Regions from separate parts of the Mesorhizobium sp. ES1-6 genome, predicted to be linked through region 1. Evidence: predicted binding sites of a transcription regulator. Region 1 holds the regulator's gene; each other region holds the start of a gene.
What was found. The regulator LexA, encoded in region 1, represses DNA repair genes until DNA is damaged. The targets are predictions, from matches to a motif close to TGTTCNNNNTGTGTTCNG.
Positions count from the first base shown of each region.

Region 2: the regulator LexA is predicted to act here: its motif matches at 2,450-2,467, upstream of parE (DNA topoisomerase IV subunit B).
Region 3: the regulator LexA is predicted to act here: its motif matches at 2,311-2,328, upstream of dinB (DNA polymerase IV).

Region 1 is NZ_JAIUGU010000001.1:486,159-496,025, forward strand. Features, by position in the region: gene LB564_RS02610 (ABC transporter ATP-binding protein) at 1-332, opposite strand, end outside; gene LB564_RS02615 (ABC transporter substrate-binding protein) at 393-1,379, opposite strand; gene LB564_RS02620 (GntR family transcriptional regulator) at 1,533-2,306, shown strand; gene lexA (transcriptional repressor LexA) at 2,692-3,435, shown strand; gene LB564_RS02630 (ComEC/Rec2 family competence protein) at 3,429-5,894, opposite strand; gene gltX (glutamate--tRNA ligase) at 5,998-7,422, shown strand; gene gltA (citrate synthase) at 7,606-8,928, shown strand; gene lpxB (lipid-A-disaccharide synthase) at 9,001-9,867, opposite strand, start outside.
Region 2 is NZ_JAIUGU010000001.1:713,639-723,505, reverse strand. Features, by position in the region: gene LB564_RS03715 (FUSC family protein) at 1-277, opposite strand, end outside; gene parE (DNA topoisomerase IV subunit B) at 322-2,379, opposite strand; gene cpaB (Flp pilus assembly protein CpaB) at 2,618-3,544, shown strand; gene LB564_RS03700 (type II and III secretion system protein family protein) at 3,575-5,020, shown strand; gene LB564_RS03695 (hypothetical protein) at 5,025-5,294, shown strand; gene LB564_RS03690 (CpaE family protein) at 5,328-6,536, shown strand; gene LB564_RS03685 (CpaF family protein) at 6,533-7,954, shown strand; gene LB564_RS03680 (type II secretion system F family protein) at 7,959-8,924, shown strand; gene LB564_RS03675 (type II secretion system F family protein) at 8,926-9,867, shown strand, end outside.
Region 3 is NZ_JAIUGU010000016.1:153,497-163,363, reverse strand. Features, by position in the region: gene LB564_RS28830 (DUF6088 family protein) at 1-456, opposite strand, end outside; gene LB564_RS28825 (exodeoxyribonuclease III) at 563-1,060, opposite strand; gene dinB (DNA polymerase IV) at 1,080-2,201, opposite strand; gene LB564_RS28815 (ImuA family protein) at 2,377-3,138, shown strand; partial or broken gene LB564_RS28810 (Y-family DNA polymerase) at 3,053-4,572, shown strand; partial or broken gene LB564_RS28805 (PHP domain-containing protein) at 4,545-7,271, shown strand; gene LB564_RS31805 (OB-fold nucleic acid binding domain-containing protein) at 7,391-7,834, shown strand; gene LB564_RS28800 (DUF4209 domain-containing protein) at 7,965-9,782, shown strand.

The sequences.
Region 1 (9,867 bases):
CTGCTGCGCAAGTCGGCCAGCAGCATGTTTTCCGCGACCGTCATGCTGGCGGCGGTGCCGCGCATCGGATCCTGGAAGACGCGCGCCAGTTGCGCGGCGCGCTTGTGTACGGGCATTCCAGTCACATCGGCGCCGTTGATCAGGATCTGGCCGGAATCGAGGATCAGGGCGCCGGAAATGGCATTGAGCATGCTGCTTTTGCCAGCACCGTTGGAGCCGATGACGATGCCGAACTCGCCCGTGGCCAACGACAGGCTGAGACCGTCCAGCGCGACCTTCTCGTCGGCCTGGCCCTTGTAGAATACTTTGCGCGCCGATCGGATTTCGAGCATCGTTCCTCCCTCACCTCAAGGATGACGGCGCCGAGGCCGTCACCCCTTGCGGTTCCGATGTCAGTCGACGATGCAGCCGCAATCGGCCATCGAAGCGGGTATCTCGATACCGAACGCGGCCATCGCCTTGCGCGAGATCGTTGCCATGTGGTCCTTGTAGGCCGGGCGCGACGGCGCGATCGTCTTGGGGTCCTTCCCCTTCAGGATCTCGGCGGCGATGGTGCCGGCGTTGACGCCGACCTGCGTGTAATTGACCGCGAAGCTCGCCGGCACGGTGCCGTTGCGGACCGCGCTGTCATCGGAGTTGACGACCGGGATACCGGCCTGGCGGGCGGCCGCGGAGACAGCGGCGATCGCCGGCTGGATAAGGTTCGAGGCCGGGCCGTAGATCACGTCGGCCTTGCCGGCGAGCGAAGCGATGCGTTGCTGAATGTCATTGACGTTGTCGATGCCGACCTCCACCACCTCGAAGCCGGCCGCAGGCGCCGCCGCCTTGATCTTTTCGACCAAGGCAACGTCGTTGGCCTCGCCGGGATTGTAAGGCACGCCGAAGCGCTTGGCGTTGGGCAGCAACTTCTTGGTGAAGGCCATCACCGCGGCGACGTCCTGCAGATCGCTGGCGCCGGTCATGCCTTCGTCTCCGGCGTCCCATGAGGGCACCAGCTTGGCCGCCACCGGATCGGTGACCGCGGAAAAGACGATCGGAATGCCGGAACCGGCGAGCGCCTTCTTGGCGATCTGCGAAACCGGCGTGGTGATGGTGTAGATCAGCTTGGGCTGCTCGGCCTGCAGCTTGGCGATCATCTGCGGCACCAGCGATGCATCGAAATTGGTATGGCTCTCCGTATAAACGACGTCCTTGCCTTCGACGAAGCCGTTGTCCGTCAGCGCCTTCTTGAAGCCGGCTATGGCGGCGTTGAGCTGCGGATGTTCTCCGAAATTGGCAATGCCGATGCGGATCTGATCGGCGGCGGCACTGCCGGCGCTCACCATCAACGCGCCAGCCAGGAACAAACCCGACACCCAAGCGGATTTCGACTTCAACATCATGTCCTCCCAGATTTGATCAGCGCCGCTTGCAGCGCGGCTACTGCAACGATCATGGTCAGTCGGCCGTCCCCTGTCAAACATTATATATAATTCTTGCCACGGTCGGACATCATATATAATTTCTCTTTGCCGGACGACGGATGGACCGCGATGCAGGATGAGACGAACTCCACGAAAACGGAGGCAGCCTATCAGCTGTTGCGTCGGGATATCCTGACCACGCGCCTCATGCCCGGCGCGCCCCTCAAGCTGAGCGCGTTGCGCGGCACCTATGGCGTCGGCTGGACGCCGTTGCGCGAAGCCTTGTCGCGGCTCGAGGCCGAACGCCTTGTCACCGCCATCAGCAACCGTGGTTTTACAGTCGCTCCCGTATCGCGGGCCGAACTGGAGGATCTGGCGCGCGCCAGGATGGTGGTCGAGATCCCCTTGTTCCTCGAATCGATGGAGAAAGGCGGCAAGGAATGGGAGGATGCCGTTGTCACCGCCCACTACCGGCTCTCCCGTTGCAAGACCGCGGTCGACGATCCCTCGGATGCGGCCGTCGACAAATGGGACGAGAACCACGAGGCTTTCCATGCGGCGCTGCTGAGCGCCGCCACATGCAACTGGCTGATGCGTTTCCGCTCGACAATCTCGGATCAGCTACGCCGGCATCATCGCTTTCTTGGCCTGGCGCCGACATTACGGGCCGCGGCTGGCCTCAAGGATGGCTATGAGGAGGCGATGGAGGCATTGCGCGAAGCGATTGCCATCGAGCATCACACCGCGATCATGGAAGCGGCACTCGATCGTGACGTCGAACGGGCCAAGGCGCTGATGACGGCCCATATCGGCTACACGCTGCATGTCTATGTCCACAGCGAAGACAGTAGCGCGACCAAATACGCCGCCCGCGCCGGCAGCTTGAAGGCTGTCGCCGGATGATGTCGGGCCCGTGCACCGGCCGACGCTTCAGGAATAAAGGCCGCCCGTGAGCGGCTTGCCGGCCGTTGGCGTTTTGATTTCGTTTCGTTCCGCCGGAGATGGCACGAACACTTGCTGGAGCCTCTTACCTGGATCCTTCGAAAGGGCTGGCGCCAAGCCTCCTTCAGGGTTAGGCCGCAAGCCATTAACCATAACGATTTCAAGGCCCATGCGGAAACGAAAGGTCGTCTGCCGGCCGCAGTCGCGAGCCAAAAGCTTCTGACGCCTTAACAAATTCACTAAACTTTAAACGGTTGCAGAACACAACTGGAACAGATAGTGTTTGTTCTGGGTTTGTTTTTCGATTCTGAATCAGACCGTTGTTCAATGCCTTGGGGGCCGCGCCATGCTGACACGCAAGCAACATGAACTGCTGATGTTCATCCACGAACGCCTCAAGGAAAGCGGCATACCGCCGTCCTTCGACGAGATGAAAGAAGCGCTCGATCTTGCCTCCAAATCGGGGATCCATCGCCTGATCACGGCGCTGGAGGAACGCGGCTTTATCCGGCGGCTACCCAATCGGGCGCGTGCGCTGGAAGTGCTGCGGCTGCCGGATTCGATCGCGCCCGGCCTCAACGCGGCAAAGAAATTCTCGCCAAGCGTCATCCAGGGCAGCCTGGGTCAAAACAATCTCGGTCGCCAGATCAAGCCGGCGGCCGCACCTTCGCGACTGCCCGCGGCCGGCAATGACGACGATGCGGTTTCAGCCGTGTCCATCCCGGTCATGGGCCGTATCGCCGCCGGTGTGCCGATCGACGCCATCCAGCATCAGACGCATACGATCTCGGTGCCGCCGGATATGATCATGGGCGGCGAGCACTATGCGCTGGAAGTCAAGGGCGACTCGATGATCGAGGCCGGCATCTTCGACGGCGACACGGTCATCATCCGCAATGCCGATACGGCAAGCCCAGGCGAAATCATCGTGGCGCTGGTCGACGAGGAGGAAGCGACGCTGAAGCGGTTCCGCCGCAAAGGCGCCTCGATCGCCCTCGAAGCCGCCAATCCGGCCTATGAAACCCGCATTTTCGGGCCGGACAGGGTCAAGGTGCAAGGCAGGCTGGTCGGCTTGATCAGGCGCTACTGAGCCTGTTTGCCATCGGGCTTGTCGGGCTTGTCGGGCTTTTTATAGGGCGGCAGTCCCCTCGCCTCGCGTGAGAATTTTCGTTGCTCATGCCAGGGCCGGTATGGTTGGTCGACGGCGAATTCGATCTTGGCCGGGGTCGTGGCCGACCGAGGATCGAAGAAGACCGCGGCACTTCCCTTGCGGGCGAGCTGCCGTTTGGTGACGACGAGAACCAGCGGATTGTGGCAGGCATCGTAGGCGGTCGCGTCATTGACGACGATGAGGTCGGCGAACGCGCAGGCCTTCCAGGTGTCCTTGCGGTCTTCGACATGCGCTATGATCGCACCGGACGGGTGTCGAGCGATACAGACGCCTTCGGTGCAATAGAACGGCGCTCCCGCCGGCAGGTTTACCGCATCGGCGATGGCGAATTGCCCACCTGCCTTGTCGAACATCTCCGGTACGACGATGGCTTCGGATGTGAGCGCGCGTTTCCAGTTGTCGACGGTGAATTCGTTCGGGCGAGCCCGGTTGACCGCGAGTTCGCCGCCGCCGATCGGCAGCGCGACCAGCCGCGCATCTTCCGAGATCAGCACATCGGGGGTGCGCGTATCCGACACAGTCAACAAGCTGGCAAGCGCGAATGGCAGTGCCGCGAGCCGCAGCCGGGTCGTCGCCATCGTCGCGATGACCAATGCGACGGTCACCAGCAGCACGGATTGCCGCGAAATCAACCCGACACCATCGATTGGCGAGCGCTCCGATATCCACGCCGATACGGCAATCATCGCCGTCAGGCCTTTGCCCATGAGGTAAAGAGCCGGCCAATCCAGTCCGAACGGCATCAGCAACGCACTGGCGACGGCCAGGAACATCACGACCGACACGATCGGCATGACGGCCAGATTGGCGAACAGGCTGAGCGGCGACACCCGCTGGAAATGCCAGATCGCAAACAGCGCCGTGGCGCTGCCGGCGATGATGGACGTCATGGCCAGTCCGCCTGCCCCCAAAAGGAGTTTTCGCGTCAGGAACCCAGCCAGGGATCGCTTTGGCGCCGGTGGCCTCGTCTTTCCCGCATGGTGATCCGCCCAGCCCGCATAAGCGCCGACCAGCGCCGCGGTCGCCGCGAAAGACATCTGGAAACTCGGACCCACGACCTCGTGCGGGGACACCGCGATGACGGCAATGGCCGAGATTGCCAGGTTGCGCATTGTCAGCGCCGCCCGGTCGAACAGAACGGCGATCAACATCACGGCCAGCATGATGAAGCTGCGCTCGGCGGCGACGACGACACCCGAGATGACGAGATAGGCCGCGATCGAGAAAAGCGCGGCGGCGGCGGCGTACTTCTTGACCGGGCGGCGTGAGGAAAAATCCGGAAACAGCGCGAATACGCCGCGCATCAGCATCATCATGGTGCCCGCGACCAGCGCCATGTGCAGTCCGGAAATGGAAATGATGTGATAGATGCCTGTCCGCCGCATGGCTTCGTTGATTTCATCAGGAATGCCCGCGCGCACCCCGACCATCAGCGCCGCCGCGATCTCACCCTCGGCGCCACCGACACTGGCTCTGATGTGGTCAGCGATGTCCTGCCTGGTATTTTCGACCGACGAGGCAAGGCGGGACCACAGCGGCGCCTCGTCGTCGTCGGGAACGATCCTTGGCGTTCCCATGAAGAAGCCGCTGCCGCCGATCCCAGCGAAATAGCTGTCGAAGGAGTAATCATAACTGTCCGGGCGCACCGGACCGGTCGGCGGCAACAGCCTGGCGTAGCCGCTCACCAGCGAACCGGCCTTCACGCCGGCCGGTATCTTGGCGGCGGAAATGCGAACCCGTTCCGGTGCATAGCGCAATTTCGGCCGGGCGGTCGACGTCACGTCGATGGTCAACCGGATACGTCCGGTCTCCATATAGTCGAGCGACACCACTCGGCCGGTCACCTGCGTGGCGATTTCAGAGCCAAGCATCGGCGTCCCCGCCCGCCACGTCTCGACCTTGGCGGCGAGCACGCCAAGGGCGCAGAGCAGCGCGGCCATCAGACATAGATGGGTCCTGGGCCAGGATCGCGAGGCGACCGCACAGAGAGCCATCAGCACGACGGCGGCGATGGGCTGGACGAACCCAGGTTCGGCCGCCATCGAGAAATAGACGATGACGCCCGTGGCCAGGAACACCGGCACCAACAGGAATGCGATGCCGCGATCGAGCTCCAGCGTGGCCGCCGAAGCCACGCCCGCCTGTATTTGCGGCCATGAAAGGCGGCCGAGATGACGTCGCAAGCGAGCGATCGCACCGGTTCTGGACACGGTGACCGGCGCGTTGATGCCCTCGGGCAAGGACTGCTCGCCAGGGCGCGATACAGGCGGTGCCGCCGGCGCCGATGGTGCGAGCGCGGGATTGGCAAACAGGGATCGTTCGCTGACGCCGACAATGGCGTCCTCGCCCTGTTCCGAGCCCCGGCTCCGTCCAGCCATCGGGTCTGCCCCTTGCACCCTCGACGCCCTATGCTACATGAACGCGCGACGCGCGAAAGTCCGCGCACGCCGCACCCCGCTTCAGACGTTTTCCGAGAGTTCCATGTCCGACAAGGTCATCACCCGTTTTGCCCCCTCGCCGACCGGCTATCTGCACATTGGCGGCGCGCGCACGGCGCTGTTCAACTGGCTCTATGCCAAGCACACCGGCGGCACGATGCTGCTACGCATCGAGGACACCGATCGCGAACGCTCCACGGATGCAGCCACCGCGGCCATTCTCGACGGGCTGACTTGGCTCGGCCTGTCGTGGGACGGGGATGCGGTCTCCCAGTTCGAGCGCGCGCCACGCCACCGCGAGGTGGCCGAGGAACTGGTGCGCCTGGGCAAGGCCTATTACAGCTACGAGACACCAGCCGAACTCGAGGCGATGCGTGAGGCCGCGCGGGCCAAGGGCCTGCCGCCGCGCTACAACGGCCACTGGCGTGACCGCGATCCGTCGGAGGCACCCGTCGGCGTCAAGGGCGCCATTCGCATCAAGGCGCCGACCGAGGGCGAGACGGTGGTGCAGGACCGGGTCCAGGGCGAGGTGCGCTTTCCCAACAAGGATCTCGACGATTTCATCATCCTTCGGTCGGACGGCAACCCGACCTACATGCATGCCGTTGTCGTCGACGATCACGACATGGGCGTCACCCACATCATCCGTGGCGACGACCACCTGACCAACGCCGCCCGCCAGAGCGTGATCTACAACGCCATGGGCTGGGACGTGCCGTCGATGTCGCACATCCCGCTGATCCATGGTGCCGATGGCGCCAAGCTGTCTAAACGGCACGGCGCGCTCGGTGTCGAGGCCTATCGCGCCATGGGCTACCTGCCGGAGGCGCTGCTCAACTACCTGGCGCGCCTGGGCTGGAGCCATGGCGACGACGAGATCATGTCGATCAAGGACATGATCTCCTGGTTCGACATCGGCGACGTCAACAAGGGCGCGGCGCGATTCGATTTCGCCAAGCTCGAGGCGCTGAACGGCGTCCATATGCGCCGCATGGCCGATTCCGAACTGTTCGACATTTTCATCGCCACCTTGCCCTATCTGGAGGGCGGCCCGGCGATGGCGGCGCGCCTCGACGAGAAGAACAAGGCGCAGTTGCTGGCGGCACTTCCGGGGCTGAAGGAGCGCGCTAAGACGCTGGTCGAGCTCGTCGATGGCGCCGCCTTCCTGTTTGCCGCGCGGCCGCTGCCGATCGACGACAAGGCGGCACTGCTGCTCAACGACGATGCCCGCAAGATATTGCGTGGCGCTCACGAAGCTTTGAAGTCGCTGGCGGGCGACTGGACGGCGGCCACGGCCGAGGCCGCGATCCGCGACTATGCGCTGGCTGGCGGCTACAAGCTTGGCGCCGTGGCCCAGCCGCTGCGCGCCGCCTTGACCGGCAAAAGCACCTCGCCCGGTGTGTTCGACGTGCTGGCCGTGCTGGGGCGCGAGGAAAGCCTGGCGCGCATAGCGGATCAAATCGATTAGGAGCAAACTGGCCCAAGAAGATTGGCATTGAAAGGCGGGTTTCGCAGTGCAACATTAGGCCTTGGCCCAATCTGGCACGCACCTCCTAGAATGCGGTGGCGAATAAGCGCATTGCGGTGATTTCGACGTGTCGCTCTGCGGAATTTGCCTTTGCCGGCATGAGGAAACAAGAAGGAGTTTGCAATGACCGAAGCTGCGAAAAAACTGGATGTGGGCGGCCAGGAGGCCACGGCAACGCTGGAATTCGCCGGCAAGACCCACGAGTTCAAGGTGCGAAGCGGCTCGGTCGGGCCCGACGTCATCGACATCGCCTCGCTCTACAGCACCACCGGCGCCTTCACCTATGATCCCGGCTTCACCTCGACCGCGAGCTGCGAATCCGAGATCACCTTCATCGACGGCGATGCCGGCATCCTCCTGCACCGCGGCTATCCGATCGACCAGCTGGCCGAGCACGGCGACTTCCTCGAAGTCTGCTATCTCCTGCTCTATGGCGAACTGCCCACCAAGGCGCAGAAGGACGATTTCGATTACCGCGTGACGCGCCACACCATGGTGCACGAGCAGATGTCGCGCTTCTTCACCGGCTTCCGCCGCGACGCGCACCCGATGGCGGTTATGTGCGGCGTGGTCGGCGCCCTGTCGGCCTTTTATCACGACTCGACCGACATTTCCGACCCGTACCAGCGCATGGTTGCCTCCATGCGCCTGATCGCCAAAATGCCGACGATCGCGGCCATGGCTTACAAATACCACATCGGCCAGCCGTTTATTTACCCGAAGAACGATCTCGGTTTCGCGGCAAACTTCCTGCATATGTGCTTTGCCGTGCCGTGCGAGGAGTACAAGATCAACCCGGTGCTGGCGCGCGCCATGGAGCGCATCTTCATCCTGCATGCCGATCACGAGCAGAACGCTTCGACCTCGACCGTTCGTCTCGCCGGCTCGTCGGGCGCCAACCCGTTCGCCTGCATTGCCGCCGGCATCGCTTGCCTGTGGGGTCCGGCGCATGGCGGCGCCAATGAAGCGGCGCTCAACATGCTGGGCGAGATCGGCCATGTCGATCACATCCCGGAATTCATCGCCCGCGCCAAGGACAAGAACGATCCCTTCCGGCTGATGGGCTTTGGCCACCGCGTCTACAAGAACTACGATCCGCGTGCCAAGATCATGCAGAAGACCGCGCATGAGGTGCTGGGTGAACTCGGCATCAAGGACGATCCGCTGCTCGACATCGCCATGGAACTGGAAAAGATCGCGCTGACCGATCCCTATTTCATCGAGAAGAAGCTCTACCCGAACGTCGACTTCTACTCCGGCATCACGCTGAAGGCGCTGGGCTTCCCCACGACCATGTTCACCGTGCTGTTCGCCGTTGCCCGCACGGTCGGCTGGATCGCGCAGTGGAAGGAAATGATCGAGGATCCGCGCCAGAAGATCGGTCGTCCGCGCCAGCTCTACACCGGAGCGCCGGAGCGCGATTACGTTCCGATCGCCAAGCGGTAGAATCAGGCGGTAGTGAATAGGGAGTAGTTAGTAGTCAGATTGGAGATTTTGCTACTCACTACTCACTACTCACTACTGCCTACTCACTCTCTTCACGTACCCCATCACGACCTGCGCCGCGATCTCACCGGACGGCCTGTCCGTTGCCATGCGCCGTGAGATCTCGGCAAACCCGTCTTTCTGCCAGGCGCGCATTCCTGTGTCGGCCAGCAGCGCTTCCAGCTGGCGTGCCAGATTGTTCGGTTTGACATACTCGTTGTAGAACTCCGGGATCAGCGCGCGATCCGAGATCAGGTTGGGCAGCAGGGCCGACCAGACGGAGACGAGATAGGGCGCGACGACGCGCGCGACAGGGTCGAGCCTATAGCTGGAGACCATCGGCACGCCGGACAAGGCCAGTTCCAGGGATACGGTGCCGGACGCGATCAACGCCGCGTCGGCCTTGCCGAACGCCTGCCATTTGCGATCGGGCTCAAGGATGATCTCGGGTTTCTCGTCCCAGCGCGTGACAGCGGACCGCACGGTATCGGCGACATGCGGCACTGTCGGCAGCATCAGCCGGAGCCGGTGCCCGCGAGCCCGCAACATCGACACGGTCTCGCCAAACGGCTCGAGCAGCCGCCGCACCTCGCCGCGCCGCGAGCCGGGCAGGACAAGCAGTGTCTTCACGCGATCGGCCGAGAGGTCGCGCGGCTGACCTTGAGCCTTGGCGGCCGACAGCACGCCCGCGTCATGGGTGAGACGATGTCCGACATAGGTGCCAGGCGGGCCGCCCAGTCGCGCGAGTTCCTTCACCTCGAAGGGCAGGATACACAGGATGTGGTCGACATAGGGCTTCATCGCCACCGCCCTGCCCGGACGCCACGCCCAGACGCTCGGGCAGACATAGTGGATGATCGGGATCGACGGGTTGGCCGCGCGCACCTTCCTGGCGACGCG
Region 2 (9,867 bases), 230 kb from region 1:
ACGCCGTGGTGATGCCGATTGCCGCGACACCCCCGACAAGCGTGCCGAGCAGCCGGTAGAAGCCTTTCGCCAGCACCATGCCGGCAACCGGCTGGGCGACGATGAACACCGTCATCATCGCCCATTGCGGGTGGTCGAGCTTGAGCGCGTAAGCGGCCAGCAATGCGATCAGGCCGGCCGAAACGGTGCGCAGCGCGAAAATCCAGTCCGAGCGCGTCGGTTGCGTCACCCCGGCCAGGCTCGTCTCGAAATTGGTTTTCAGCCGCGCCCAGGTCACATGCTGGTCTCCATGTCAGGCACGCAAGCTAAACTGGCCAGCGGCTAGATATCCAGCACTTCCGTCTCGGCGAATTCGGCACGTTCCTGGATGAAGCGGAAGCGGGCTTCGGGCTTCGTGCCCATCAGTGCGTCGACCGCATCCTTGGTCGCCGCCTCGGCGTCGATCACGTCGACCCTGAGCAGCGTGCGCTTTCTCGGGTCCATGGTGGTCTCCTTGAGCTGCGCGGCCATCATTTCGCCCAGGCCCTTGAAGCGGCCGAGTTCGACCTTGCCGCGGCCGGTGAATTCGGTGCGCAGAAGCTCGTCCTTGTGCGCATCGTCGCGGGCATAGGCGACCTTGCCGCCTTGCCTGATCGAGTAGAGCGGCGGCACCGCCAGGTAGAGATGGCCGCCGCGTACCAGCGCCGGCATCTCCTGGTAGAAAAAAGTGATCAGCAGCGACGCGATGTGGGCGCCGTCGACGTCGGCGTCGGTCATGATGATCACACGATCGTAGCGCAAATCCTCGTCGCGGTACTTTGACCGCGTGCCGCAGCCGAGCGCCTGGATCAGGTCCGATATCTGCTGGTTGGCGGCCAGCTTGTCATTGCCGGCGCTGGCGACGTTGAGGATTTTGCCGCGCAGGGGCAAGACGGCCTGGCTGGCACGGTCGCGCGCCTGCTTGGCCGAACCGCCGGCGGAATCGCCTTCGACGATGAAGAGTTCGGCACCCGCCGCCGCGTTCTGCGTGCAGTCGGCGAGCTTGCCAGGCAGGCGCAGCTTGCGCACCGCGCTTTTGCGCGACACTTCCTTTTCCTGGCGCCGGCGCACCCGCTCATCGGCGCGCGCGATCACCCAGTCGAGCAGCTTCGAGGCTTCCTGCGGATTGTCGGCCAGCCAATGGTCGAACGGGTCGCGGATCGCGGTCTCGACGATGCGAATCGCTTCGATCGTCGCCAGCCTGTCCTTGGTCTGGCCGACGAATTCCGGTTCGCGGATGAACACCGACAGCATGCCGGCGGCCGAGATCATGACGTCTTCCGATGTGACGATCGAGGCGCGCTTGTTGCCGACGAGATCGGCATAGGCGCGTAGGCCGCGCGTCAGCACGTTGCGGAAGCCGGCCTCGTGCGTGCCGCCTTCACCGGTGGGAATCGTGTTGCAGTAGGAATTGATGAAGCCGTCGCCGCCGAACCAGGTCACCGCCCATTCCAGCGACCCATGGCCGCCCTGTTTCTCGCTCTTGCCGGCGAAGATTTCGCGGGTGACCTGGAAGTCGTCGCCGAGTGATGCCTTGAGATAATCCTTGAGGCCGCCTGGGAAATGGAATTCCGCCTTGGCCGGCGTCTGGTCCTTTTCCTTGATCAGGGAGGGATCGCAGGTCCAACGGATCTCGACGCCGCCGAACAGATAGGCCTTGGAGCGCGTCATGCGGTAGAGCCGCGCCGGCTCGAAGGCGGTGCCCTTGCCGAAGATCTGCTCGTCGGGATGGAAACGGATCCTGGTGCCGCGGCGGTTGTGCACCTCGCCGAGGTGCTCCAGGCCGCTTACCGGAACGCCACGTGAAAAGCGTTGGCGATAGAGCTGGCGGCCACGTGCGACTTCGACCTCGAGATGGTCGGACAGGGCGTTGACGACGGAAACGCCGACGCCGTGCAGGCCGCCTGATGTCTCATAGACCTTGGAATCGAATTTGCCGCCCGAATGCAGCGTCGTCATGATGACTTCGAGCGCCGGCTTCTTGAATTTCGGATGCGGGTCGACCGGGATGCCGCGTCCATTGTCGGTGACAGTGAGATAGCCGTCGGCGGAAAGCTCGACATCGATGAAGGTGGCGTGGCCGGCAACCGCTTCGTCCATCGAATTGTCGATGACCTCGGCGAACAGATGGTGCATCGCCTTGTCGTCGGTGCCGCCGATATACATGCCCGGCCGGCGGCGCACCGGCTCGAGGCCTTCGAGCACCTCGATATCGGCGGCGCTGTAGCCCTCCGAACCGTCACGGATCGCGGCCGGACGCTTGGCCGCCGCTTGCACCAGCGGATCCGCTGGGCGCGCCGACGCGCGAACCGGCTGCGGCTGTTTCTCCAGATTGCCGAAAAGATCGTTGTTGTCGTCCATGCCTGCCATAGCGCCCAAGCTGCGAATCACCCCGTCGATACTGCCACGCTTTTCAGCGCCAAGCGACGGAGGTTCCTGTTACGTTCGGGGATTTAACCCCCTCTTATCCTAAAACCATTCGATAACCAAGCCGGCGGAAATCGGGCGTACCGGCGGCCGCAAGATTCCTGATTCTTTAACAATGCGGCCTAGCGTGAGCCCAACATAACAAGAAACGACGGGCATCAGGGGTTTCGGCGTGAGGGGCAAGGCCATAACGATGATCGGCATCGCCGCCGTTTTCGGCGCGATCTCGATCTTTGCCGCGGATTTCTGGGTCAAGAGCCAGGCCAAGGCGGACGCCGAGGAGAAAACGGCTTCGATCGCCGCTCCGGCCGCACCCAGGATCGACTTCAAGACGATCGTGGTGGCGAGCGCGCCGTTGCGTTACGGCATGGAGCTCGACCGCGCCAAGCTCAGCGAGATCCCATGGCCGCAGGATTCCCTACCGCAGGGCGCCTTTGCCACCATCGATGGGTTGCTGGGCGAGGGTGGCCGGGTCGTGCTGTCGCCGATCGACGTCAACGAGCCGGTGCTGCTCACCAAGCTGTCGGGACCGAACGGCCGCGCGACGCTGTCCAACATGCTGACGCCGGGAATGCGGGCGGTTACCATCCGCACCGACGAGATCGCCGGCGTCGGCGGCTTCGTAACGCCGGGCGACCGTGTCGATGTCGTGCTGACCCGTGACGCCGGCGAAATCCAGGAAGTCGCCAAGAACGCGCAAGGGGCGTCCGGTTCGACCATCACCTCGGAGATCGTCGTTGCCGATGCCAAGGTGCTGAGCGTCGGGCAGGGCGCCGACGAGCGCCAGACGACGCCGCAGGTGGCCAATTCCGTGACCCTGGAGGTGACGACCGAAGGCGCGCAGAAAGTGGCGCTGGCGCGCACCGTCGGTACGCTGTCGCTCTCGCTGCGCTCGGCCAGCGAAGGCGGGGACGGCAAGAACGGCGTCACCACCATCTCATCCTTCGGCGGATCGGTGGCTTCCAAGACCCAGGCCGCGGCCGGCTCCTTGTTCGATGCTATCGCCAAGGAGCCGGAGAAGCCGAAATTCAAGACGGTTATCGTGACACGGGGCACGCAGGCCGAGGAATATCAGGTTCCTTCGCGGGACCAGAAGTAAGGACCGGTGGGGACCGGGCGGGACGGGATCATGGTGATGCATACGCACTATCGAATGACGGGTCGGTTGCGTTTCGTGCGCGCTCTGGCGGTGGCGGTTTGCCTGGCCGCGAGCGGCATGCTTGCATTCGCCGGCGCGGCCAAGGCGGACAACGACATCGTCTATGTCTCGTCGACCAAGAACGCCTCGATCAAGGTCGCCAAGGGCAAGCCCAAGACGATCATGACGAGCGCCGCCTTCTACCAGATCGTCATCGGCGATCCGGAGATCGCCAACGTCAATCCGCTGACCGACAAATCCTTCTATGTGCTGGGCAATAATCTCGGCACCACCGGCATCGCGCTGTTCGACCAGAACAAGCAGCTTGTCGGCACCGTCGACATCGAAGTGACGCTCGACACCGACCAATTGGCCAGTACCATCCGTGCCAGCGTGCCTGACGCCAAGATCAAGGTCGGCTCGGCCAATGGCCGTGTCGTGCTTTCGGGCGAGGCCGATGACGCCGTCGCCGCCGAAAAGGCAAACAAGATCGCCACCCGCTTCTCCGGTAATGAGGAGGTGATCAATTCGGTCAATATCTCCTCGTCGCAGCAGGTCCAGCTTAATGTCCGCTTCGTCGAGATCAATCGCCAGGCCGGGCAGGACCTGGGCGCGAAATACAGCGCCAATTTCGCTTACGGCTTCGGCGGTCGCGATGTCTCTCTCGATCCGGGCACGGTGCCGGGGGCAGGGACCGGTGAAGCCATAGGCCGGCTGCTGTCCAACGGCGTTTCGATCGATATCGCGATCAAGGCGCTGGAGGAGCGCGGCCTTGCCCGAAGGCTGGCGGAACCGAACCTCATCGCGCGGTCCGGCGAAACGGCGAGCTTCCTTGCCGGCGGCGAATTCCCGATCCCGGTTTCGGAGGACAATGGCAAGATCTCCGTCAGCTACAAGAAATACGGCGTCAGCCTGGATTTCACGCCGACCGTGCTGAAGGACGGGCTGGTGAGCCTCGACATCGCGCCGGAAGTTTCCTCGATCGACGCGTCGGCATCCTACAATATCGGCAGCATCTCGGTGCCGGGCTTCATCGTGCGCCGCGCCAAGACCTCGGTCGACCTGAAGAACGGCCAGAGCTTCATGATTGCCGGGCTGCTGCAGTCGCAGAACGACATCACCACATCGCGCATTCCGGGCCTCGGCAAGATGCCCGTGCTTGGGGCGCTGTTCTCGTCGAAATCCTACCAGCGGCGCGAGACCGACCTGGTCATCATCGTTACGCCCTATCTGGTCAAGCCGGTCGATCCGTCGAAGAAAATGGCCGAGCCGACCGATGGGACGCAGCCCGCCAGCAATGCCGACTATTTCCTCAACAACACCGAGGAGGTGAAGGGGGCGGACACCAACCGTGCGCTGGCATTGGCCGACGGCGGCGCCGCGCGGGGCGCTTCCGCCACCAAGGTCGGTCATTTCCTCGACCTGCCGAAGGACTGAAGCCATGCGTCTGATCCTGAGATCGAGCATCGCCCTGCTTCTTGCCGGCCTGGCAAGCGGCTGCACCAGTGACGACTACCTGCGCAGCGAAGGGGTGACGTCCGGCGCCGGCGAGGCGCAGGCCGCCAACACCGTCAAACAGATGGTCGATCCGTGGAAGTACGGCGTCCAGAACACCAGGCTTCTCGTGCCTGCCAAGCGCGGGACCGCCGGGCCGGTCACTCCCGATCAGGCGGCCGGTGCCAAGGCAGCGCAAACGACCACGGGCAACTGATCCAGACGGCGATCGACCTCACAGGCGGCGAGAATGGCAAACAGCACCAAGAAGATCCTGCTCATATCGACAGACCGGACATTCGCGCAGGACACGAAGACGGCCTTTGCCGCCTCCGAGATCATCCAGATCGTGACGGTGGAGAAGAGCATCACCGAGCTGCGCGGCGAGGTCCAGGAGGCCGAGTTCGGCGTCGTCATCGTCGACATGGACGCGGCGAAACTGGAAGAAATCGAGTCACTGCAGCGTGTCATGCGCCGGCTCGAGGGCAAGGCGCCCGTGGTCGTCGTCACCCAGGAGTTCAACGCCGCCGCCGTGCGCATCCTGGTGCAGCTCAAGGTCGCCGACTTCCTGGTCAAGCCGATCACCACCGCCGATCTCGTGCGTTCGGTCGTGCGGGCGTTGCAGGGACCCGGGCGCGAGGAAAACACCGAGTCGCAGATCTATACCTTCATGCCCGCCGCCGGCGGCGTCGGGACCACGACACTGGCGCTGCAGACGGCGTTCCAGCTGCACCACTCGGTGACGCGCGGCGCGTCGACCTGCGTGGTCGACCTCAATTTCCAGCAGGGTGCCTGCGCCGAATATCTCGATCTGGAGCCGCGTTTCGATATCACCGAAATCGAGAACCAGCCCGAGCGCCTCGACCGGCAACTGCTCGATGTCATGCTGTCCAAGCACGCCAGCGGCCTTTGCGTGCTGGCGGCGCCCGCGCATCCGGCCGAGATGCGCTCGTTCAAGACCGATGTCGTTGTGCGCATGCTGGACCTCGTTTCGGCCTATTTCGACAATGTCGTCATCGATATGCCGCGCACCTGGTTTCCGTGGACGGAGACGGTGCTGCTCGGTTCCAACAAGCTCTACATCGTTGCCGAAATGACGGTGCCGTGTCTGCGCCACACGCAGCGGCTGATCCAGGCCGTCTACGAGACCGCCGGCAAGGAAGTGAAGCCGAACGTGATCGTCAATCGTTTCGAGCAGAAGATGTTCGACAACGGCATCAAGCAGGCGGATGTCCAGGAAATCCTCGGTGAGCATTTTGTCGGCGGCATCGCCAACAACTACCGGCTGGTGCGCGAAGCGGTCGACCGCGGCGTGCCGTTGCACGAGATCGATCCTAACGCCAATGTCGTCAACGACCTGAAGAGGATCATTCTTCCGGAAGAGGCGGTGGCGACCGCGAGCAAGTCGAAGTCGCTGTTCGGTCTCGGCAGGGGCCTCCTGAAGAGGAAAGCCGGATGACCAGCCGTTTTTCGACCCTGCAGAACCGCGATGCGCGTCCTCAACGTCCGGCGGAATCGACGCCGGTCGCGCATCATGCGGTGGTCATCCCGACCAGCCGAAAAGTCTTGCCGGCGAAGCCGGAAGCCGCACCGGCAAAGAACGCCAACAAGGTGCTCGATGCCCGCGTGCGCATCCACCGGATGCTGCTCGAGGAGATCAACCTCGTCGCACTGGAGCGCTTGCCCAAGGACGAGATGCGCCGGCAGGTGCATGATTTCGTCTCGGAAAAGACCCGCCAGGAGCGGATGGCGATCAACACCGCCGAACTCGACGCGCTGGTCGACGACATCGTCGACGAAATGGTCGGCCTCGGCCCGCTCGAACCGCTGCTCAAGGATCCCGACATCAACGATATCCTGATCAACGGCCACCAGAACTGTTTCGTGGAAAAGAAAGGCAAGCTGCAGCAGGTCCATATCCCGTTCAAGGACGAGGCGCATCTGCTCCGGATCGTCAACAAGATCGTCGCCGCCGTTGGCCGCCGCGTCGACGAATCGCAGCCGATGGTCGACGCGCGCATGCTGGATGGCTCGCGCTTCAACGCGGCCATCCGCCCGGTGGCCGTCGACGGCCCGCTGGTATCGATCCGCAAATTCTCCAAGAACAAGCTTGGCCTGCACAGGCTGGTCGAATTCGGCGCCATCACGCAGAACATGGCCGAGGTGCTGGCGGCGGCCGTCCATGCCCGCAAGACGACGATCATTTCGGGCGGCACCGGCACCGGCAAGACGACGATGCTCAACGCGCTGTCGGCCTTCATCCCGGAAGACGAGCGGCTGATCACCATCGAGGACGCGGCGGAACTTCAATTGCAGCAGCCGCATGTCGCGCGCATGGAGACGCGCCCCGCCAACATCGAGGGCCATGGCGAGCTGAAGCAGCGCGACCTGGTCAAGAACGCGCTGCGCATGCGCCCCGACCGCGTCATCCTCGGCGAGTGCCGCGGCGAGGAGGCATTCGACATGCTGCAGGCGATGAACACCGGCCATGAAGGGTCGATGGCGACCATCCACGCCAATACGCCGCGTGACTGCATTTCGCGCCTGGAGCAGATGCTGGGCATGACCGGCATGCCGATGACGGTGCAGTCGATCCGCAGCCAGATCGCCAGCGCCATCGACATCATCGTCCAGCTGACCCGGCTTTCGGACGGCAAGCGCAAGGTGACCAGTGTCGCCGAGGTGACCGGCATGGAAGGCGATGTCATCCAGATGCAGGAGATATTCCGCTTCGTACGCACCGGTATGGAGGCCGACGGCAAGATCCTCGGTTATTACGAGGCGACCGGCATAAGGCCGCGTTTCCTGGAGGATCTGCGCGCCATGGGCATCGAGTTTCCAGGACGCTATTTCGAACCCGGCCGGCCGCAGGAGTAGCCGGATGTTCGACGGGTTCAGCGCGATCTATGTCGTCTATGCCGGAGCCGCGCTGACCGGCATCATGATCGCCGAGGCCGCCTATCTGCTCTACGCCGGCCGCAGCGACAAACGCACCGCCATCAACCGGCGCATGAAGTTGCGGGAAAACAAGATCAGCCAGGAACAGGTGCTGATCCAGCTGCGCAAGGAGCGCGGCCTCGATGCCGGCACCCCGCTGTTTTCTCCCGACCGGTTCCGGGCGCTGCGCACGCAGTCGGGAATGATCATGCCGCTGTCGAAATTCCTGATGATCACCTGCGGCGTGGCGATGGCCGCGACCCTGTTCGCGATCTCGCGCGGCTTGCCGCTGTTGATGGGGCTCATCCTTTTTGTCGTGCTGGCGCCGTTGCTGCCGGTCATGGCGATGCGCTCCATGCGCAAGCGCCGGCTCAAGCGTTTCGGCATGCAGTTGCCGGAGGCGCTGGAGCTGATCACGCGCGGCCTCAAGGCCGGTCATCCGGTACCGGTGGCTATTGCCATGGTGTCGCGTGAGATGCCCGATCCGATCGGCACCGAATTCGGCGTCATCGCCGACGAGGTGACCTATGGTTCCGACCTGGTCTCGGCATTGAATTCGTTGTTCGACAGGGTCGGCCACGAAGACCTGCCGCTGTTCGTCACCGCCGTGTCGATCCAGACCAGCTCCGGCGGCAATTTGCGCGAAATCCTTGATGGGCTGTCCACGACGATCCGCGAACGCGGCAAGCTGCGCCGCAAGGTGCGCGCGATTTCGACGGAGGGCCGGCTGTCGGCCTACATTTTGACGGCCGTGCCACTGCTGCTGTTCACCGCCATCATGGCCATGATGCCGGGATATTACAGCGACGTCTGGGGCGTGCCGAAGACATGGTACATGATCGGCGGCTCGGTTACCTGGCTGATGCTGGGCAATCTGATCATGTTCAAAATGTCGAACTTCAAGTTCTGACATGCAAAGCGTCGTTGAATTCCTCGCCTCGCTCGCGCCGACGTCGCTGATGCCGGTGGCTGTCTTGCTGCTGGCCGTGGGCGCTGCCGCGTTTGCCTGGCCGATGGTCGTGGCAAAGGGCGACCGCAATGAAGTCAAGCGGCGGCTCAAGGTAGACCACGGTCCGGTGGTGGCCAAACCCGAACCGGTGCAGAAGAAGAATAGCGGCGTCGTGCGCGAAAAAGCGGTGAAGCGGGCGCAGGAGTTCTATGCCAAGAGCGATCCCGAGAATGTCGCCCGCCTGCGTTTGAAGCTCATCCAGGCAGGCTACATGGAGCCGCGCGCCGTCGGCATGTTCTTCCTCATCCGGTTCACGGCGATGATCGGCACGGCGATCGGAGTCTTCGTGCTCAACCGGTGGATGGCCAGCCCGGACGCGACCATGACCAGCCGGTGGACCTTCATCATCCTGTCGGGCGCTGCCGGCTACTTCCTGCCGGGTCTGGTGCTGACCCAGAAGGTGCGGGAAAAGATGCGCGAATACCGCAACGGCTTTCCCGATTTCATGGACTTGATGATCGTCTGCTCCGATGCTGGCATGAGCATGGAAGCGGGCGTCGAGCGGGTTTCGAAGGAACTCGCCAAGACTTATCCGTCGCTCAGCCAGAATTTGCAGCTCGTGTCGCTCGAGCTTCGGGCCGGGCGCAGCCTCGACGACGCGCTGAAGGCGCTGGCCGATCGCCTCAGCCTGGACGAGGTGCGCTCCTTCGCCACGCTCCTGCAGCAGTCGAAGGAACTCGGCACCAGCCTGTCGGGCGCGCTCAGGGTGTTTTCGGACGAGATGCGCCACAAGCGCATGTCGCTGGCCGAGGAGAAAGCGCATGCTTTGCCGGCAAAGATGTCCGTGCCGGTGGTGGTCTGCATCCTGCCGGTGGTGCTGATGATCGCGGTCATTCCGATCATC
Region 3 (9,867 bases), on a different contig from region 1:
GACCCGCATCCCCGGCCGATCCGCCCAATAGAGACGACTCGGCGCGGCGTATTTGAAGTGGATTTCCTGGCTGCCGAGTTTGATCGGCTTCAATCTCGCATCGACCAGCACCTCGATCCGCGCTGGTACGGCCGTCGTAAGCCCAAGATCGTTGGCGGCCGTCATGCCATCGATCACGGCGCGCGCGTTGTCGCGGCGTGTCACCGCCCGGATCACGGCGCGATAGTCCGGCACGGTGGCGCGACCGGTCAGAGTATTGGTCCGCGGGCGGTCATAGAGACCGCGGTCGATCCGGCGAAGCTCTTGAGCCGCAGCCAATCGCTGCAGGGTCTTGTCCACCGCGGCGCGCGCGCCGAGATCGGCGAAGTCGCCCGGGGTCCAGACCTCCTCCGGCTTGGACTCGATGCGCGCGAGCACGCGGGAGCGAATATCGGTGTCGTCTTCAACCGGCGTCATGTCCGAAATATGCGACAAGTTTCGGACATAGGCAAGAGGATGACGTCCGAAGAATGCTACAAACTTCGGACACGCGAACTCTGGAGCCACAGTCGCTCAAACTCGGCTACTCAAGCTCGATCCATGCCGGCGCATGATCGCTCGGCTTCTCCCACCCACGCGTTTCAACATCCACCCCCGCACCGCGAAGCTTGGGCGACAACGAGGGACTGACCAGCAGATGGTCCATTCGCAAGCCAGAACGCTTGTCGTAGCCGCCGCCGTATGAGTGATTCCAATACGTGTAGACTCCTTTTTCAGGATGGATGCGCCTGACCGCATCGATCCAGCCATCCTCGAGCATCTCGGCATAGGCTTGGCGACTCTCGGGAAAGTAAACCGCATCGCCGATCCATCGTCGCGGGACGACGGCATCAATCGGAGTTGGGACGACGTTATAGTCGCCGCACAGCACTGTCAGCGCGCCCTCCTGGAGAAGAGTTTGGCCGTAGCCGATCAGACGGTCGAACCAGCGCAACTTGTAGTCAAACTTGGGACCCGGGGCGGGATTTCCGTTTGGCAGGTAAAGACAGCCGACAACGAGCCCGCTGACCTCCGCCTCGATATAGCGGCTATGGCTGTCGTCAGGGTCGCCAGGGCTGATCTGTGATCGGGACGCTGTCCATGCCTTCCAAGGATGACAGCGTCACACCCAGCAAGCGGATGCCCTTCACGACCGGGAACAGGTCGGCGAGCATGGTCTGTGCCACCTCAAGCATTTCATCGGCGCCCAGCACGAGCCTTGGAAGGGTACGGCCGCGTGTTACCTGCTGGAAATCGGTGAACTTAACCTTCAGCGTCACCGTCCTGCCGGAGAGGTGCTTGGCCTCGCAATGGCGCCAAACCTTTTCGGTCAACGGTGCCAGCTCGGCGCGCGCCGCATCAAGGGCGAAGATATCGACCGCAAAGGTATCTTCGGCGCCGACGGATTTCCGTGGACGGTCGGCCTGAACCGACCGCTCATCGATCCCCCGGGCGATCTGATAATACCAGATTCCCGACTTGCCGAAATGTTGCTGCAGGAAAGCCAGCGGCTTCTCGCGCAGATCGCCGCCCGTCTCTATGCCCAACCTCTCCATCTTCGCAGCCGTCGCCGGGCCCACGCCGTGGAACTTCTTTACCGGCAGCCTGGCCACGAAGTCGGGCCCCATCGTCGGCGTGATGAGCGCCTGGCCGTTGGGCTTATTGAGGTCGCTCGCAATCTTCGCCAGGAATTTGCAATAGGAGATCCCCGCCGAGGCATTGAGCCCGGTCACCTCCTTGATCCGCGCGCGGATCAGCGTTGCTATCTCGGTTGCAAAGGGGATGTGCTGCTTGTTTTGCGTTACGTCGAGATAAGCCTCGTCCAACGACAGTGGCTCAATCAGGTCCGTATGCTCGGCGAAGATCTGGTGAATCTGTCCCGAGACCGCCCGATAGACGTCGAACCGCGGTGTGACAAAGATGAGCTCCGGGCAGCGCCGTTTGGCGGTGACAGAGGGCAGTGCCGACCGCACCCCAAAGGTGCGCGCTTCGTAGCTTGCTGCCGCAACGACGCCACGAGCGGCTGAACCACCAACCGCCACCGGTTTGCCTCTGAGCTCCGGATTATCGCGTTGCTCGACCGAAGCGTAAAACGCATCCATATCCACGTGAATGATCTTGCGCAAAACGGCCGGACCGGTCGGCGCCTCCACATCCCGATTACCGTCCCCGACCGCATTCACTGCGCACACTCCGAACATGCCATGCCGTCAGACTGCAACTCGATCGAGCGCAGTCTGCGATCAACTCTCGAAGTGGCGCAACGAGTCGGATTGACTCATGAGGGCCAAAGAGAACAAATAAGGAACATACCAGCCCCGAAATCCATTGGGAAGACTGTTTGAGAGTGATTTGTCCATGGGTCAGCCGGCCGCAAGCCCTGCCATCGCTGCGCTTCGGGAGCAAGTCGCGCGCCTCGAAGGCGGACCGGCGCGCAACCGTGCAACGCTTCCTTTCGGCGTGCCGGCAATCGACAAGGTGCTACCGGGAGGAGGGCTGGCGCTTGGGGCGCTGCATGAGGTTGCTGGTGGCCGTAATGGGGCGATCGATGGTGCGGCGGCGGCGCTCTTTGCCGCCGGTATTGCCGCCCGTACCAAGGGCAAGGTGCTGTGGTGCGTCACCCGGCAAGATCTTTTTGCCCCCGCGCTCGCCCAGGCGGGGCTGCTGCCTGGTCGCGTTGTTTATGTCGAGGCCGGCGACGAGGCCGCGGTGCTTGCCTGTTTCGAGGAAGGGCTTCGTCATTGCGGCTTAGGGGCCGTCGTTGCCGAACTGGCCCGTCTCTCCATGACCGCCTCCCGCCGCCTGCAGCTTGCCGCCGAAACCACCGGCGCCATCGGCATCGCTATTCGCCGCTGGCGACGTCAAACCGAAGCGACCGATTTTGGACAACCCACCGCCGCGGTCACCCGCTGGCGGGTCACCGCGCTCCCCTCCCGCCCCTTGCCGGTCCCCGGCGTCGGCCGCGCTCGCTGGCAGCTTGAGCTGATCCGGGTCCGGGCTGGAGAAAGCGCCGATTTTGAAGTGGAAGCCTGCGATGCCAAGGGTCGTCTCGCTCTATTTTCCAGCCTGGCCGACCGATCGCCTGCGACGCGCACTGGGCCAGTCCGCGCCATCGGCTGAAACCCCGATCGTCATGCTAGGCCGGCAGGGAAACCGGCGGCTCGTGCTGGCCGCCGATGGCGCCGCCCGCGCGGCCGGTCTGCGCGTCGGCATGCCGGCAAGCAAGGCCCAAGTCCTGCTTCCGGGGCTGCAGAGCTTCGATCTTGATCCGGCGGGTGACGCAGAAGCTCTCGATAGAATGGCGCTCTGGTCGCTGCGCTACGCGCCGATCGTCGCCGCCGATCCACCCGATGGCCTCATCATCGACACAACCGGGACCGACCACCTGCATGGCGGTGAGGAAGCCATGCTTTCGGGACTGGTATCGCGCATAGCTGCCTCCGGGATCGAGGCCCGCGCGGCCGTAGCCGATAGCTGGGGCGCTGCCCATGCCTGCGCGCGGTTTCTCGCTCGCCCGACCTTCGTCGGGCCGGCCGGCCAAGCGGTGCGATCGTGCGTGACCTCCCTATCAGCGCGCTCCGTCTTCCCCCCGACATCGTCGATGGTCTCCATACACTGGGTTTCGAGCGGATCGGTGAAATGGAGGCGGCGCCGCGTGCCTCTCTCACGCTACGGTTCGGACCGGAGCTCGGCCGCCGCCTCGACCAGGCCATGGGCCGCCGTAGCGAGCCCTTCGAGCCCATCCGCTCAGCCGAATTGGTCGCGGTTCGTCGCGCCTTCGGCGAGCCGATCAGCGCGGCCGAGACGATCGCCCGCTATACCAGCAAGCTCGTCTTGATGCTCTGCGAAGTCCTCGAGGCCAAAGGGCTCGGCGCGCGCCGGCTCGACCTGCTGTTCCATCGCGTCGACAATCACCTCGAGGCAATTCGCGTCGGTACGGCGGTGCCGGTACGGGACGTCAAACGACTGACGCGACTTCTGACCGACCGCATCGAGACCGTGGACCCCGGCTTCGGCATCGAACTGATGACGCTGACCGCAACCCTCGCCGAGCCCTTCGGCGCTAAGCAGATCATCTCTTCGCTGGTAGAGGAGCCGGAGCCCGACATCAGCGATCTCATCGACGTGCTTGCCAACCGGATTGGCGAGCAACGCCTCTATCGCTTCGCCCCGGTCGAAAGCGATGTGCCCGAACGCTCCGTCCGGCGCATTGCCCCGACCGCCCCCGATGATGGGATGAGTTGGCCAGGCGAATGGCCGCGCCCGCTGCGGCTGCTCACCCACCCCGAGCCCATCGAAACCATGGCCCTGCTGCCGGATCACCCGCCGGTCTGGTTCAGTTGGCGGGGCATCCGGCGCCGGGTCACACGCGCCGACGGGCCCGAGCGCGTGTTCGGCGAATGGTGGCGGCGCGATGCCGAAGTGATCGCAGTCCGCGATTATTTCCAGGTCGAGGACGAGGCCGGTGACCGCTTCTGGATTTACCGCGCCGGCGATGGAGAGGATCCCGAGACCGGCTCACATAAATGGTTCATGCATGGAGTCTTCGCATGACCACCCCGCGCTATGCCGAATTGCAGGTGACCAGCCATTTCTCGTTCCTGCGCGGCGCAAGCTCTTGTGAGGACCTCTTTGCCCAGGCGGCGGCGCTCGGCATCGAGGCGCTGGCGGTTGTTGATCGCAATTCTCTCGCTGGCATTGTCCGCGCCCATCAGGCCGCCAAGGACACCGGGGTCAGGCTTATCGTCGGCTGCCGCCTCGATCTGGTCGACGGCATGTCCCTGCTCGTCTATCCGACTGATCGCGCCGCCTATTCGCGCCTGTGCCGGCTGCTGACCCTGGGCAAGAAGCGCGGCGGCAAGGCGAAATGCCACCTCGAATGGAGCGATCTGGCTGATTATGCCGAGGGCCTGATCGCTGTCCTTGTTCCCGATCGCGCCGACGACACCTGTGCCCTGCAATTGCGTCGCCTGCGGGAAACCTTCAGCAATCGCGCCTACCTGGCGCTGACCTTGCGCCGGCGACCCAATGACCAGGTGCGGCTGCATGAGCTTTCCAACCTCGCGACCCAAATGCAGGTGCCGACGGTGGTGACGAACGACGTCCTGTTCCACGAACCCGGCCGTCGCATTCTGCAGGACGTGGTGACCGCCATTCGCCAGAACATCACCATCGACGAGCTGGGGTTCCGGCGGGAACGCCATGCCGACCGCTATCTCAAGCCGCCCGAGGAGATGGCGCGGTTGTTTTCGCGCTACCCGGAAGCGCTCGAGCGGACGACCGAGATCGCCCGGCAGTGCCGGTTCTCGCTCGACGAACTGGCCTACCAATACCCCGAAGAGAAGATGCTGCCGGGGCTGACCGCCCAGCAGGCGCTCGAGCAGCTGGCTTGGGAAGGCGCGACCCGGCGCTATCCCGAAGGCGTGCCCGACAAGGTGTTGGGGCTCATCAAGCACGAACTGCGCCTGATCGAGATCCTGCAATACGCGCCGTACTTCCTCACCGTGAGCGCCATCGTGCAGTTCGCGCGGAGCAGGAATATCCTTTGCCAGGGGCGAGGCTCGGCCGCCAATTCCGCCGTCTGCTATGTCCTAGGCATCACCAGCATCGATCCCGAGCGCAACAATCTCCTGTTCGAGCGCTTCGTCTCGCAGGAGCGGAACGAACCCCCTGATATCGATGTCGACTTCGAGCACGAGCGGCGCGAGATCGTCATGCAGTGGGTCTATGAGACCTACGGGCGAGACCACAGTGCGCTGTGCTCGACAGTGATGCGCTATCACACCAAAGGCGCCTGCGTGACATCGGCAAGGCTCTCGGCCTTCCCGAGGACGTGACGAAGATGCTGTCCTCTCAGGTCTGGGGTCACGGCGAAGGCATCGACGAGACGCGCGCCCGAGAGCTCAATTTCAACCTGGCCGATCGCCGGCTGCGGCTGACGCTCGAACTTGCGCACCAATTGGAGGGCACGCCGCGGCATCTGTCGCAGCATCCAGGCGGCTTCGTCCTGACCAATGACCGGCTCGACGATCTCGCGCCGATCGAGCCTGCCCGCATGGTCGACCGCCAAGTGATCGAATGGGACAAGGACGATATCGACATCCTCAAATTCATGAAGGTCGACGTCCTGGCGCTCGGGATGCTCACCTGCATGAAACGCAGCTTTGACCTCTTGGCCGAGCACAAGGGCGTGACCCTCGACCTGGCCACCATCCCGGCCGAGGATCCGGCGACCTATGCCATGATCCGCAAGGCGGACACGATCGGAGTGTTCCAGATCGAGAGCCGCGCCCAAATGTCGATGCTGCCGCGGATCCAGCCGCGCACCTTCTATGACCTCGTCGTCGAGGTCGCCATCGTGCGGCCCGGTCCAATCCAGGGCGACATGGTCCACCCCTATCTCCGGCGCCGGGAGGGCAAGGAGCCAGTCGAGTTTCCAACCCCTGAGCTAGAGCGCGTGCTCGGCAAGACCTTGGGCGTGCCCCTGTTCCAGGAACAGGCCATGCAGGTCGCCATGGTCTGCGCCGGCTTTTCCGCCGGCGAGGCCGATCAGCTGCGCCGCGCCATGGCCACCTTCAAGCACACCGGCGGCGTCAGCAAGTTCAGGGACAAGCTGATCGGCGGGATGATCGCCAATGGCTATACGCCGGAATTTGCGGCCACCACCTTCAAGCAGCTCGAAGGTTTCGGCAGCTACGGCTTCCCCGAGAGCCATGCGGCCAGCTTCGCGCTCATCGCCTATGCGTCGAGCTGGATGAAATGCCACCATCCCGATGTTTTCTGCGCCGCGCTGCTCAATTCGCAGCCCATGGGCTTTTACCTGCCGGCCCAGATCGTGCGCGACGCCCAAGCCCATGGCGTCGAGATCCGACCTGTCTGCATCAATGCCAGCCGCTGGGACTGCACGCTTGAACCGATTGGCGAGGAGGGACGCTTCGCCGTTCGCCTTGGTTTGCGCCTGGTCAAGGGACTGGCCAATGTCGACGCGGCCGCCATCGTAACGGCCAGGACCGACGATCCCTTCGCCTCGATCGACGATCTTTGGCAGCGCGCCGGCGTGCCGGCGGCCTCACTCGTGCAACTGGCCGAGGCCGATGCCTTCCGTCCCAGCCTCGGCTTGGCGCGGCGCGAAGCCTTGTGGGCGCTCAAGGGACTGCGCGATGAGCCCCTGCCGCTGTTTGCCGCCGCTTCGGCGCGTGAACGGCAGACCGTCTCGGAAATTCACGAGCCTGCCGTGGCGCTACGGCCGATGACGACCGGAAGGGAAGTTGTCGAGGACTATGGTCACGTTGGTCTCACCCTACGCAATCATCCGCTGTCTTTCCTGCGGGCTGACCTTGCCCGGCGTCGCATCGTCACCTGCACGGAGGCGATGCAGGCACGCGACGGTCGCTGGCTTGAGGCGGCGGGCCTGGTTCTCGTCCGCCAGCGACCCGGCTCGGCCAAGGGCGTGATGTTTCTGACCATGGAGGACGAGACCGGCGCGGCCAATGTCGTGGTCTGGGTGAAGGTGTTCGAGAAGTTCCGCCGGGTGCTGCTCTCCTCCTCGATGCTCGCTGTCCGGGGCAAGATTCAGCGTGAGGGCGACGTGGTGCATCTCGTCGCCCACTCCCTCACCGACCTTTCGGGTGAACTCGCCAGCGTCGGCAACCGAGAAGCGCCCTTTCCGCTCCCGCATGGCCGAGGCGATGAGGCCCATCATGGCGGCCCGGGCCTTGATCCCCGCAGCCTGCCGAAAGGGTTCAGGCCTCGCGATCTTGCCGACCCGACCTTGGTCGTCGAACCGATCAAAGTGAAGACACGCGATTTTAAGTAGATCGTCGCCTGGCTTTGGATGCACGTTTGGGGCCTTCCGCGATCAAAACGCCACAATGCATGGGGCAACATGGCCAAGTCGTTGGCCCACATCGACGGCACAGGATATGCTCGATCTCCAGGAGATAGTCATGGCTGTGCCCGCCGAGATCGAGACAGTAATCCAAGCTCTGGACCAAGGGGGTCCGATCGCTGCGCAGGATATTGAAAATGCGCTGACCAAGGCCAGGGCAGAACTTGGTGAGATTGGTGAGGAGGCTCACAACAGCATCTGGGGCGAGATTGTCGCCTGGTCGCTGATGACCGACGCATGGTCGTCAGAACCTTGGCGATGCTACTTTGGACCGGTCGGGCAGGGGAGAAATGAGGACGGGTCTGCCGCTTATATTCCAGACGTGACCGCGGTTAGCGGCCCGATTTTGGATGGTTGGATCGCTCGCGTCGCTGATTTGAAACATCCCGTGCTCAGGGCACGCTATGCCGATCTCTGCTGGGAGCTCGCTCGGCGGATCGCCGGCAGAAAACCAAGCTTCCATCATGCGCTCGCGGCGATCAACTCCTACCTGGAATCGGTGGAAAGCCATCTCACCGCCGATTTCTATCATCAGATGGCGCAAGTCTTGCGGGCGTTCGACCTGGCGCTTTCCATCAAGAACCTTGAGCTGATCGTCAGGGCCCGCGATATGCTTTTACGTCTCCATGACCGCGCGGTCGCTGGTGAGGGCCTATGGTGGAAGTCGTTTGACCGGCTTATTGGCGAGCGAAACGCCGAATTGACGGATGACCATCGTGCTCGGCTCGTCCAAAGCCTGGAAGCGTTGGCCGAGAGGTACGCCAACAAGAACGATCCACAGGTCTTTAGCCCGTTCCAGCTCGATGACATTACCCGCCGCTTGGTGACCTATTATCGCCGGAAGGGCAGCCGAGCGGACGTGCATCGCTTGAGCGAGTCGCTGGGGCGAGCGTTCGAGCACGCCGCTTCGCTGGGCAACGCCATGCAGTCGTCGTCGAGTCTTCAGTCTGCCGAGAACGCTTACCTTGACGCGGGGCTCGCTGACGACGCCAAAAGGGCCAGGATAGGTCGTGCAGCCGCTATCCGGCAGTCCCAGGCGGAAATGCAGGAATATTCATTCTCGAGCACCATTACGTTCGACGACATGGACGCCTTCCTGGCTGGCCTAGTCGTTGACGATCCGCACACCACCTTTGTGCGAATAGCGGACCACTTCCTATGGCGCACTGCTGAACTTGAGAAATGGGTCAGGGACCTGGCCGAGCATGCGCCTGTGATGTCGATGATCTCGATGCAGATCATGACGGGCGACCACGTGGCTGCCCACATCGGCGGCGTTGAGGACGATTTGGACGGCCGTGTTTGCCATCAGGCAGTTCAAGACATCCAGTACCGCGCGATATTTCTGCAGGAAGCTCTCACCAGAGCGATCGAGAAGCATAACCTGAACCCCCACCACTTCACGACATGGGCAGGTCGCACCGATCTGTTTGATGATCTGACCTTCGTGCTCGAGGGTGTCGGCGCCTGGTTCGCCGGCGATTATGTGAAAGCGATCTTTGTGCTCACCCCGCAGGTTGAAACGGCGTTGCGCAAGCTCACTGGCAACCTGGGTGAAGCTGTCACACGCAAACACCCGACGATGCAGGACCGAGAGGTGGCCATCGGCATGGGAGAGATCCTGGGGAATGCAAAGGTGAAGGAGGCGCTGGGGCCCGACCTGCTTCTTTTCTTCAAGGTTCTGTTCTCCGATCCCCGAGGGCTAAACTTGAGGAACTCGGTCGCGCACGGACTGCTCGAACGAGGGCTGGTCAACTCCGTCGTCGGGGATCGCCTCATCCATACGCTACTGGTCCTGGGACTGTGGTCGGACATCGCCCGCTACCGAAACAAGAAGGAAGAGGCGTCGTCGATTGAAGAAGCACCAGCGAAATGAATCGGTGTTGCGTCAATGCTCTCTATGGTGATGAGGGACGAGCTAAGAGCCGCTGGAGCAGGCCGCTTATGATGACCAGTGCCTT